Regions from separate parts of the Listeria sp. MAN/IMW/UF555 genome, predicted to be linked through region 1. Evidence: riboswitches for the same ligand, from Rfam matches in the RefSeq annotation. Region 1 holds a riboswitch; each other region holds the start of a gene.

What was found. Region 1 has a riboswitch for S-adenosylmethionine ahead of AC4PG8_RS12385 (methionine ABC transporter ATP-binding protein). Riboswitches for the same ligand answer to the same signal wherever they lie in the genome.
Region 2: another riboswitch for S-adenosylmethionine. It lies ahead of AC4PG8_RS06835 (MetQ/NlpA family ABC transporter substrate-binding protein); the one in region 1 lies ahead of AC4PG8_RS12385 (methionine ABC transporter ATP-binding protein).
Region 3: another riboswitch for S-adenosylmethionine. It lies ahead of AC4PG8_RS05270 (O-acetylhomoserine aminocarboxypropyltransferase/cysteine synthase family protein); the one in region 1 lies ahead of AC4PG8_RS12385 (methionine ABC transporter ATP-binding protein).

The regions. Positions count from the first base shown of each region.
Region 1 is NZ_JBZWZS010000004.1:44,343-48,011, forward strand. It holds gene AC4PG8_RS12375 (MetQ/NlpA family ABC transporter substrate-binding protein) at 1-340, opposite strand, end outside; gene AC4PG8_RS12380 (methionine ABC transporter permease) at 405-1,079, opposite strand; gene AC4PG8_RS12385 (methionine ABC transporter ATP-binding protein) at 1,076-2,098, opposite strand; SAM riboswitch class I at 2,188-2,306, opposite strand; gene AC4PG8_RS12390 (hypothetical protein) at 2,415-2,603, opposite strand; gene cesK (histidine kinase CesK) at 2,682-3,669, opposite strand, start outside.
Region 2 is NZ_JBZWZS010000001.1:1,366,427-1,370,095, forward strand. It holds gene yycF (response regulator YycF) at 1-396, opposite strand, end outside; gene AC4PG8_RS06830 (pyridoxal phosphate-dependent aminotransferase) at 608-1,789, opposite strand; SAM riboswitch class I at 1,942-2,061, shown strand; gene AC4PG8_RS06835 (MetQ/NlpA family ABC transporter substrate-binding protein) at 2,172-2,993, shown strand; gene AC4PG8_RS06840 (methionine ABC transporter ATP-binding protein) at 3,008-3,669, shown strand, end outside.
Region 3 is NZ_JBZWZS010000001.1:1,038,677-1,042,345, forward strand. It holds gene AC4PG8_RS05255 (biotin transporter BioY) at 1-222, shown strand, start outside; gene AC4PG8_RS05260 (Crp/Fnr family transcriptional regulator) at 298-999, shown strand; gene AC4PG8_RS05265 (HdeD family acid-resistance protein) at 1,089-1,616, opposite strand; SAM riboswitch class I at 1,855-1,955, shown strand; gene AC4PG8_RS05270 (O-acetylhomoserine aminocarboxypropyltransferase/cysteine synthase family protein) at 2,064-3,341, shown strand; gene metX (homoserine O-acetyltransferase MetX) at 3,358-3,669, shown strand, end outside.

The sequences.
Region 1 (3,669 bases):
CGATGTGAATAGCACCGACATCAGCAAATTTGTAACCTTTTTCTTTTTCTTCTAATTCAAGATATGGTTTATGTTGGAAGTAGTTAGCATCTAAATCGCCTTCTTCTAGGGCTTTATTAGGCATAACGTAGTCTGTATATTTAACAATTTTCAAGTCAATCCCTTTATCTTTCAGGATTGGTTTTGCTTGTTCTAAGATTTGAGCATGGGGTGTATTTGACGCACCCACTACCAATTTATTATCGTCTTTACTAGATGAAGCTTTATCTGAGGAGCCACCGCAAGCTGTAAGTACTAAAACTAAACTTAATGTGAAAATTAAACCAAGAACCTTTTTCATGAAATTCTCTCCTTTTTTGCGGGGATTCCGCGTTTTTTTATATAAATTTCTTCATATACATTGATTAGCGTTTATCGGTTCGTTTTGTTAGGAAGTCGCCGATAAATTGGAAAATAAAGACGATGATTAAAATAATAATTGTCGCAAGTACCGTTACATCAGGTTGTCCACGTTGGAATCCTTCAAGATAAGCTGTATTTCCAAGCCCACCTGCACCAATGACGCCGGCCATCGCTGTGAATCCAACAAGTGAAATTGCTGTCACTGTAATACCAGAAATAATCGCTGGTAAGGCTTCTGGGATGAGCACTTTACCAATAATAGTAAACATATTCGCGCCCATGGATTTAGCGGCTTCAATAACGCCTTTGTCTACTTCGCGAAAAGCAATTTCTACCATCCGACCATAGAACGGAGCTGCTGAGATAATTAAAGCTGGAAGTGCTGCTTTCGGTCCAATTACGGTTCCGACTAACGATTTTGTCATCGGTAAAAGTAACACGATTAAAATAATAAAAGGAATGGAACGGAACACATTAACAAGGATTGCTGTGATCCAGTATAAAATGCGCGCTCCGGCATGTTTTTTATTATTGGTTAAAAATAGTAATAATCCTAGCACGATTCCTAGTAAAAAAACTGCAAATAATGAAGTAAGTGTCATATATAGCGTTTCTTGTGTGGCAACCCACATCATTTGAAAATCAACATTTGGAAATAACTCTTGTAATTTCGTCATCGTTCTAACACTTCCGTTTCTACTTTAAGTTGACGTAGCTGTGTTAGACTGGCTTCTATCGCTTCTTCTGTGCCTAGAACTTGGACATACAATGTTCCGTATGCGCCGTTTTGCGTTTGAGTTAAGTTCCCATGAAGGACATTTAGCAAGACATCATTTTCTTTTGCTACTTGAGAGATAACTGGTTGAGTTGCATTTTCACTCATGAAGAGTAGTTTAACGATTTTACCTTCTGCGTAATTATCGAGTAATAGATGGATTAGTTCTTCCGTTTCGTCTGAATCAGTTACTTGGCGGACGAAGCGCTGCGTTACTTTTTCTTTAGGATGGCGGAAAACGTCTAGTACGTCACCGAGTTCAGCAACTTTCCCGTTTTCCATGACTGCCACGCGATTACAGATTTTACGGATAACGTGCATTTCGTGGGTGATAACGATGATAGTTAGGTTGAGGCGTTTATTTATGTCTAGCAGTAATTCTAAAACTTCATCGGTTGTTTGTGGATCTAGTGCGGATGTAGCTTCATCACAAAGCAATACTTTAGGATTATTCGCGAGCGCTCTTGCAATACCTACGCGCTGTTTTTGCCCACCACTTAGTTCAGCTGGATAGGCGTTTTCTTTTCCTTCTAAGCCAACGAGTCGGATTAGTTCATTGACCCGAAAACGTCTTTTCTCACCGCGAACACCAGCAATTTCTAATGGAAACGCGATATTTTCTGCAACAGTTCTTGACCATAATAAATTAAAATGTTGAAATATCATTCCGATTTGTTGGCGCGCTTTTCTTAATTTACTACCACGAATTTGGCTAATTAGTAGGTTATCTACTTCAACAGATCCTTCAGTTGGTAGTTCTAATCCATTGAACATTCGGATTAGTGTACTTTTACCAGCCCCTGAATAACCAACTACTCCGAAAATCTCACCTTGTTCAATTTCTAAATCGACATGGTCGACTGCGAGAACTTTGTTATTTCTGGACGTATATTCTTTTACGACGTTCTGTAACGTAATCATCTCTATCACCTTTTCTACATTCTGATATACAAAAAAGCCTTCCTGCTAATGAGCAGAAAGGCAGCATTTTTTCAAATGGGCTAACTTCCTTCTCATCTTTCAGAACAAATCGTTGTTCTGCATGACTTAGCACCTTAAACACATAATGAATTATTGTTTAGGTTGCTGGGTTTCACAGGGCATTTCCCTCCACCACTCTGGATAAGATTTCTACATATTATTATATCACTTCATTTGTGACTATAGTGACGTTTCTTGTTTTTTCATATTACCTTTTCCGTCACACTTTGTCAATAACTTTTTTATTTATACGCATCTATTTGTAATTTACTTCACTAATAATATTATTTTCTCCCGAATGTTCCTGGCTAGCTAACTGAGAGGCTATTTTAATCTGAGCTCTATTTTGATATTTAAGTTCGCTACTATTGACTTGAATTATGTACATAAATACCGCAATGACTGTGATACAAGCAACAACAATTAAAACAATATGTTTTTTCATTTTTCTCTCCTCCGTGATTTATATTCTACTGAAAGAACATAAATCACAAGGAAAGAAACATTTAAGAATTTTTAAAGATTAAATGAGCGGCAATTTGACGATAAAACTTGTTTTGCGATGTTTGCTTTCTGCGGTAACAATTCCGCCGTGTTTTTCAACGATAGACTTAGCAATTGCAAGGCCTAAACCAGTCCCCGTTGTTGTCCGGTTTTTATCTACTTTATAAAAACGTTCAAATAAATAAGGCAAATCAACGGTTGGAATCTCTTCACCGTAATTAGTGACCCGCACAACAGCCATATGATCTTCTTTTTTCGCGCTTACATCAATTTGTTTATTTCCTTCTCCGTATCTAAGCGCATTGGAAAATAAATTCTCAAACAAACGCATAATTTGGTTACCATCGCCACCAATGATGAGTTTATTGGCATCAAAATGTTCGATTATCTGCATATTTCGTTCTGCAGCTCGTCCGTCATATTCTGCTACTAATTGTCTGAGTAATTCAATGATGTCTAGTTCGTCTTTTTTCAATTGGTAATCAACACTATCAAGCCTAGTATAAGAGAATAAATCATCAATCAGTTTATGCAGATGACGCGCTTTTCCGTAAACAAGTTCCGTATAATAACGCAGCTCAATCTCATCACGATAACGATCCTCATGAATATAACTTAAATATCCTAAAATCGACGTTAAAGGCGTCCGCAAATCATGTGAGACATTCGTAATCAAGTCATTCCTAGCTTGCTGCGCCTGTTCTTCCTTTTTCATTAATTTATTTTGTCGTTCACGCATATTTTCAATGTTTCGCTCAAGTTCTTGAATTTCCGGGACAAAACTTTCTGTATCAACCGGCTTTCCATCATTTAAAGCAAAATTAATCGTTCGTAGTTGTTTTTTTAATATCCGCTGACGCATCAATCGATAAAAGAATGCAAAGAATAAACAAGCAATCAAAAAGATAATTAAAAACTTCAGCGATAACATCCAAAACGACTGCATTATCCGAGTATATTTATTCGGCCCAAAAAGTTGAACCATAGATTGCGTCACTTCACGTAAA
Region 2 (3,669 bases), on a different contig from region 1:
TTCTTCCTCGGCAGCGTTTGAGCTTACTTGGCTATGACGGCGCAAGTTGGCTTTCACACGAGCGATTAATTCGCGGTTACTAAATGGTTTCGTAACGTAATCATCGGCACCAAGTTCAAGTCCGATAACTTTATCAATTTCGGAATCTTTTGCAGTTACCATAATTATTGGCATATCATACTTCTTACGTACTTCACGACATACCTCAATACCATCACGACCTGGAAGCATAATGTCCAGTAAAATCAAATCTGGCTGAACTTCTTCTACAAGTTCTAACGCTTCATCGCCATCATAGGCGCAATATACATCAAAGCCTTCTTTATTTAGATTAAACTTAACTATATCCGCAATCGGTTTTTCGTCATCTACTACAAGAATTTTCTTTTCTGCCATTTTTTTACAGTCCTCTCATTCCTGGATTTCGCCGGCTTTAACCGGGACAGATACTTTTTATTTAATGCAAAAAAATCTCACTAAATACTTTAAATTCCGGCCTGTCTTCATAAAACAACATGCTAAGAATAGACTTACTAATCAATTATAACACATACAGTTAATTATCTGAATTATTACAAGCTATTTTCTCTTAAAATCACATAATCTCTTAATTTTGTGCCACTTTATCAAATAAATGTAGCTTGGAAATTCGCGCCACTGCCTCTTCTAATCGTTTTTCATCCATTAAAAGTCCTACGCGTACATAACCCTCACCGAAAGTTCCGAAACCACTTCCGTCAGCAACAGCTACACTAACCTCATTTAATAAGTAATCCGCGAATTCACTACTTGTAAACTCTTTTGGAACGGGCATCCATGCAAAAAAAGAGCCCGCTGGAGCAATTGCTTCCCAACCAATTTTATCACAAGCAGCTATAAATGCATTTCTACGGCTTTCATAACGAGCATTTAATTCTTGTACACAAGTTTGATCGCCTGTGAGCGCCTCAATTGCAGCATCTTGAATACCTGGGAATAAACTTACATACATATGATCTTGAATGAGGTTGATTGCTTCGACAACGTCTTTATTCCCAACAGCAAATCCTACGCGCCAGCCAGCCATATTGTATGTTTTCGAAAGCGTATAAAGTTCGATTCCAATCTCTTTTGCTCCTGGAGTTTCTAAAAAGCTAATCGGTTTCTTCCCATCAAAACCAATACCACCATAAGCAAAATCATGTGCAATCGTGATATTGTTTTCTTTAGCAAAAGCAACCGTTTCTTCAAAAAAGTGAGTCGTAGCAACCGCGCCAGTGGGGTTATTTGGATAATTTAAATACATCAACTCCGCTTTTTTCGCAATTTCTTCAGGAATTTTATTAAAATCTGGTAAAAAGTTATTTTCAGCAATAAGTGGCATTGTTTCGAACTGAACTTCTCCTAAAACGGCTCCTGATAAATAATCTGGGTAGCCCGGATCTGGTAAAAGCATTACGTCACCTGGATCCATTAAACACATTGGCAGTTCAACAAGCCCTGTTTTCGTCCCAAATAAAATGGCTACTTCTGTATTTGGATCGATGGTTACATTATATTCACGCGCATAAAAATCAGCCGCGGCTTGTTTAAGTTCCTGTTTTCCACGAAACAACGAATATTTATGATTGATTGGATTTTCTGAAGCTGTTTTCATTGCTTCCACGATATGCTTGGGTGTTGGCTGGTCTGGATTTCCTTGACCTAGATTAATCACGTCATGACCTTCTTCCACTTTCTTTCCCACTTTTTCTACAAGGCTAGAAAAAAATTGATCTGGTAAATTTTGCAAGCGTTTGGAAATTTTCATTTGGCACCCGTCCTTTTCAAGTTTCATTGATTAAAATAGTAAAGTTTTCTGAAGTATTTGTCCAGTATGATTTTTTTTAAACTTAAAAAAGCATTGACAAATTATCTTAAAATGCGTATATTTTTAACTAACAGGTTTTTCTAAAATATTTTCTCTTATCGAGAGCGGCAGAGGGACTGGCCCGATGAAGCCCGGCAACCTAACTTTATTTAAGCGTAAAGTGAAGGTGCTAATTCCAGCAAAATGGTGTATTCCGTTTTGGTAGATGAGAGGAGCTGGATATGTTCGACTTTCCACTTCTCTATTCTAAATAGAGAAGTTTTTTTATTGCTTTCATGAATAAATCTGGATAAATAATCAACATACTAGGGAGGAAAAAAAGATGAGAAAATTAACAAAAGGGTTAGGAATTTTACTTGCATCAAGCCTTATTCTAGGTTTAGCAGCATGTGGAGGCGGAAGTGACGATAAAGCCTTAAGCACAAAAGAAATCACCATTGGAACAACAGCAGGACCTCACCAACAAATCGCTGAAGAAGTTCAAAAATTAGCGAAAAAAGACGGCCTTGAAATCAAAATCAAAACTTTTGATGATTATAATACACCAAATACAGCTTTAAACGACGGTGACCTCGATGCGAATAACTACCAAACAATCCCGTTCTTAGAGCAACAAAAGAAAGATAAAGGCTACAAATTAGACGTTGCTTTTAAAACAGTAGCATTCCCAATGGGTGTTTACTCCAACGATATTAAAGACTTAAAAGATCTTAAAAAAGGCGACAAAATTGCCGTTCCAAACGATCCAAGTAACGAATACCGTGGTTTAAAACTATTTGAAGATGCTGGCATTATTAAATTAAAAGATGGCGTGGAAGAAAAAGCAACAAAAAAAGACATTGCTGAAAACCCACTTGACCTTGAAATCGTTGAACTTGAAGCTTCTCAAATCCCTGCACAATTAGATGAAGTTGCAGCAGCAGCTATCAATACTAACTTCGCAATGGGTGCTGGACTTTCTATTAATAAAGACGCAATTTACCATGAACCAACAAAAGACAATCCATATCCAAACGTATTTGTTATTCGTAGCGAAAACAAAGATGATGAAGTCGTTAAAACATTAGAAAAATACTACCATTCTGATGACGTAAAAGCATTTATTGAAAAAGAATTTAATGGGTCTGTAGTACCTGCATTCTAGGGAGTTGTTTTATTTTGATCGAATTACATCAAGTTTCAAAGTCATTTAATGTAAATGGAAAAACCGTAGAAGCCGTCAAAAATGTTTCTATTACAGTCGAAAAAGGAGAAATTTTCGGTGTCGTTGGTTACAGTGGCGCCGGAAAAAGTACGCTCGTTCGTTGCATCAACTTGCTTGAACGTCCTGATGCCGGCCAAGTTTTAATTGACGGGAAGAATTTGTCTACCCTCTCAAGTAAAGAACTTCGTGTCGCTCGTCGGAAAATTGGTATGATTTTCCAAGGATATAACTTACTTAAAACCGCAACTGTCTATGATAACATTGCCAAACCGTTAAAATTAGAAGGTGTTCCAAAAGACGAAATCGAGATTCGCGTAAATAAATACTTGTCGATTGTTGGCTTAGAGGATAAAAGAAGCAATTATCCAAGTCAGCTTTCTGGCGGTCAAAAACAACGTGTTGCGATTGCTCGTGCTCTTGCGCATGAACCAGAAATTCTTTTAAGCGATGAAGCGACAAGTGCTTTGGATCCTGAAACAACAGAAGCAATTTTGCAGTTGTTACTTAAGATTAACGCTGAGCTTGGCATTACGATTTTCTTAATTACACATGAACTTGATGTCATTCAACGTATTTGTGACCGGGTTGCTGTGATGGAAAATGGACATTTAGTAGA
Region 3 (3,669 bases), on a different contig from region 1:
GTTCCTTATGCAATCGTTGCTAATATTCTAGGAGCCATCGTTACGTTAATTTTCGGTGTTTTATGGCTTAAAGTTAGCACAGGTCTTGACTGGCCGACTGCATTTTTGACTGGGATGGTACCATTTATTATTCCTGGTATTATTAAAGCGGTGTTCGCTGCTTTATTAGGTATTCTCATTCGTGATCGTCTAATTAAAGCAAAATTACTTAGAGCATCATAAGTCCCATTAATACACATTTCGACTCATCTCCTATATAATGATAATGATTAACACTGAGAAAAGGGGACTCGGTATATGTCATTACTGAATGAGGAAAATAATTTTTACAACGTAGATTTACTCGACTTGTTAAAAGATTCAAATGAAGCGGTTCTTCCATATAAGAGAATTCGTTTTAGACGCAACCAAAAAATCTTAACAGAAGGCGCGGAAACAACTTACTTTTATATTATTGAAGACGGGGTCGTTTCGATGAGTAAAAATACGTGTAAAGAAGATAGTATTATTAGCTTCTTAGGTAAACAAGATTCTATCGGTCCGCTTACATTACTTGGAGGAGCCAAATCACCTGCAAACTATACGTCTATTAGTGAAGTTAGTGTTTATCAATTTGAACGTAAATATGTTTTGAATAAACTCTTAAGCTCACCAGATGTATTTTGGCAAATGAATGCACTTATGCAAAGTATGGTTACACCTATGTTAGAACGGGAAGGTTACGTTAATTTACCTTCTAGCGAGAAAGTTTTAGCGGGATTAATTGCTTGTGGGGAGAGATTTGGAAGAATCGAGTCGGATGGTTCTTGTTTGATTCCCTATTATTTCACCCAAAAAATCTTGGGAAATTATCTAAATTTAGCTCGAGCTTACGTTGCAACTAACCTGCGAAAGCTAGAAGAAGATGGAATTATTGCGCTTTCGCCAAAACCTTGGCGTGTTAATAATTTCGAGATTCATAAGCAAAAACTAAAAGAAAATCACGAACCTTACATATGAGTGTAAAATGAATACTTTTTTTCTAATAGTATTTCGTAAAAATATGCATAATGAAAAGAAGCTATCTTAGTTAGATAGCTTCTTTTTTATTAACTATTTTTACCAATAAAGAAGAATGTCGCGATTGCGCCGATACCTTGAACGATGAAGAATGTTGCTACAACAATTATTGCTCCAATCACAGAAACAATTGGATTAAACAGAGCGATAAATCCTACAACGATACCAATAAGACCAATGGTTAAAATCCAACCCCAACCTTGTATATTGTTTTGCTTGGCTGTAAATGCACCAACAGTACGCATGATACCAGCGAATAATACCCACATGCTAAAAAGTAATACAATTATTTCTGGTCCAGCAAATTCATTAAATAATAACAAGAAACCTAGTAAGATGGATAAAATCCCGTCAGCTAGTACCCAACCAGAAACATTTTGTGATTTTCTGTCTGAAAAGTAAGAGAATGTGTGGAAAATACCAGAAATCAGTAATAAGAAACTAAGCATAAAAGCTGATGTTAATAATGAAATAGCCGGATGGAATAAGAACCAAATTCCAAGTACAATCATCGCAATCCCTGCTAATAAAACAAGAATACGTGTAAATGTCTTCATTTTTATTTCAACTCCCCTTTATTTGTGCTAATCTAACCCCACTTTTAATGAAATATAATTAGTCTTAACTATAATAGCCTAAAAAATGGATTTTAAAACCTTTTTAAAATGAAATATTAGTCTAAAAAACAGCTTTGTCACAAAAATTCCACACACAAGTGCTATTTTTGGACTTTTTAAATACTTAGTTGACAATTTGTTTCATCCAGCGTAATATATAACTTAATTTAATAGTATTTTCTTATCACGAAAGGTGGAGGGACTGGCCCTTTGAAGCCTTAGCAACCGGAATTTATTTTCACGGTGCTAATTCCAGCAGTATATTCTGAAAGATAAGTCGGAAATCCAAGTTTAGGAAACTCTATCCTCTCTGGCGGCTTATATACTGCTAGGGAGGTTTTTTGATGGAAATTACTGATAAATACATATTAAAGAGGAGTGGATTTTATGAGTAATGAGTATAAATTCGAAACAATTCAAGTACACGGCGGACATACACCGGACGGAGATACGCATTCTAGAGCTGTGCCAATTTATCAAACAACATCGTATACATTTGATAGCCCAGAACATGCCGCAGCCTTATTTGGTTTACAGGAAACCGGAAATATTTATACACGAATTATGAATCCTACTACAGCTGTTTTAGAAGAACGGTTAACTTTACTTGAAGGTGGCATTGGCGCTGTTGCAACGGCTTCAGGCATGGCCGCTATTACTTACTCGATTTTAAATATTGCTGGTTCCGGAGATCATATCGTCGCAGCGGCAACACTTTATGGTGGCACACACACTCTTTTCTCGCATACATTTAAAACGTTTGGCATTGATGTTACTTTTGTCGACCCTAACGAACCTGAAAATTTTGAAAAAGCAATTAAAGAAAATACGAAAGCCGTATTCATTGAAACGATTGGGAATCCTGATATTAATATTATTGATATTGAAAAAGTAGCTGAGATAGCGCACGCATCTGATGTCCCGCTAATTGTTGATAATACTTTTGCGACCGCTTATTTAAATCGCCCATTTGATTTTGGCGCAGATATTGTCGTTTACTCGGCAACGAAATTTATCGGTGGTCACGGGGTTGCGATTGGTGGCGCTGTTATTGACTCTGGTAAATTTAACTGGGCAAATGGGAAGTTTCCAAAACTCGTTGTACCTGATGATAGTTATAACGGGCTGTCTTATACAAATGACGTTGGTGCAGCGGCCTATATTACCAAGCTCCGTGTCTCGCTCCTTCGTGACACTGGTGCCGCACTTTCCCCGTTCAACGCCTTCTTGCTCATTTTAGGGCTAGAAACATTATCTTTACGACTTGAGCAACACGTGAAAAATGCGAAACAAGTAGCGAATTTCTTAAATGACCATCCAAAAGTTGCTTGGGTTAATTATCCTGGCTTAAAAGACAACAAATACCACGATTTAGCCCAAAAATATTTACCAAAAGGACCTGGTTCCATTTTCACTTTTGGCGTTAAGGGTGGTTACGCGGCTGGGAAAAAGGTTATCGAATCTGTGGAGTTATTCTCACATCTAGCAAATGTGGGTGATGCCAAGTCGCTTATAATCCACCCAGCATCAACGACTCATCAACAACTAAGCGAAGAACAACAATTAACAGCTGGCGTTAAACCAGAATCCATCCGTCTTTCTATCGGAATCGAAAATGCGGATGATATTATTCAAGATTTAACGAAAGCACTAGAGCAAATTTAGGAGGAAGTGAAGAGAAGTGACCTTACAGCAAAAAGAACTATTTCAAAAAAGTCCTCTTCTACTTGAAAACGGGGAAACATTAAGTCCGGTTTTAGTTGGCTATGAAACGTATGGGACACTTTCTGCCTCACGCGATAATTGTATTTTGTTAGAACATGCGCTCACTGGGACGGCACATGCGGCGAAACATTTTGAAGATGACGCCCCTGGTTGGTGGGATGATTATATTGGTCCGGGGAAAACGATTGATACAGACAAATATTTCCTTGTTTGTACGAATGTATTTGGTGGTTGTAGTGGAACGACTGGCCCCTCCTCGATTAATCCA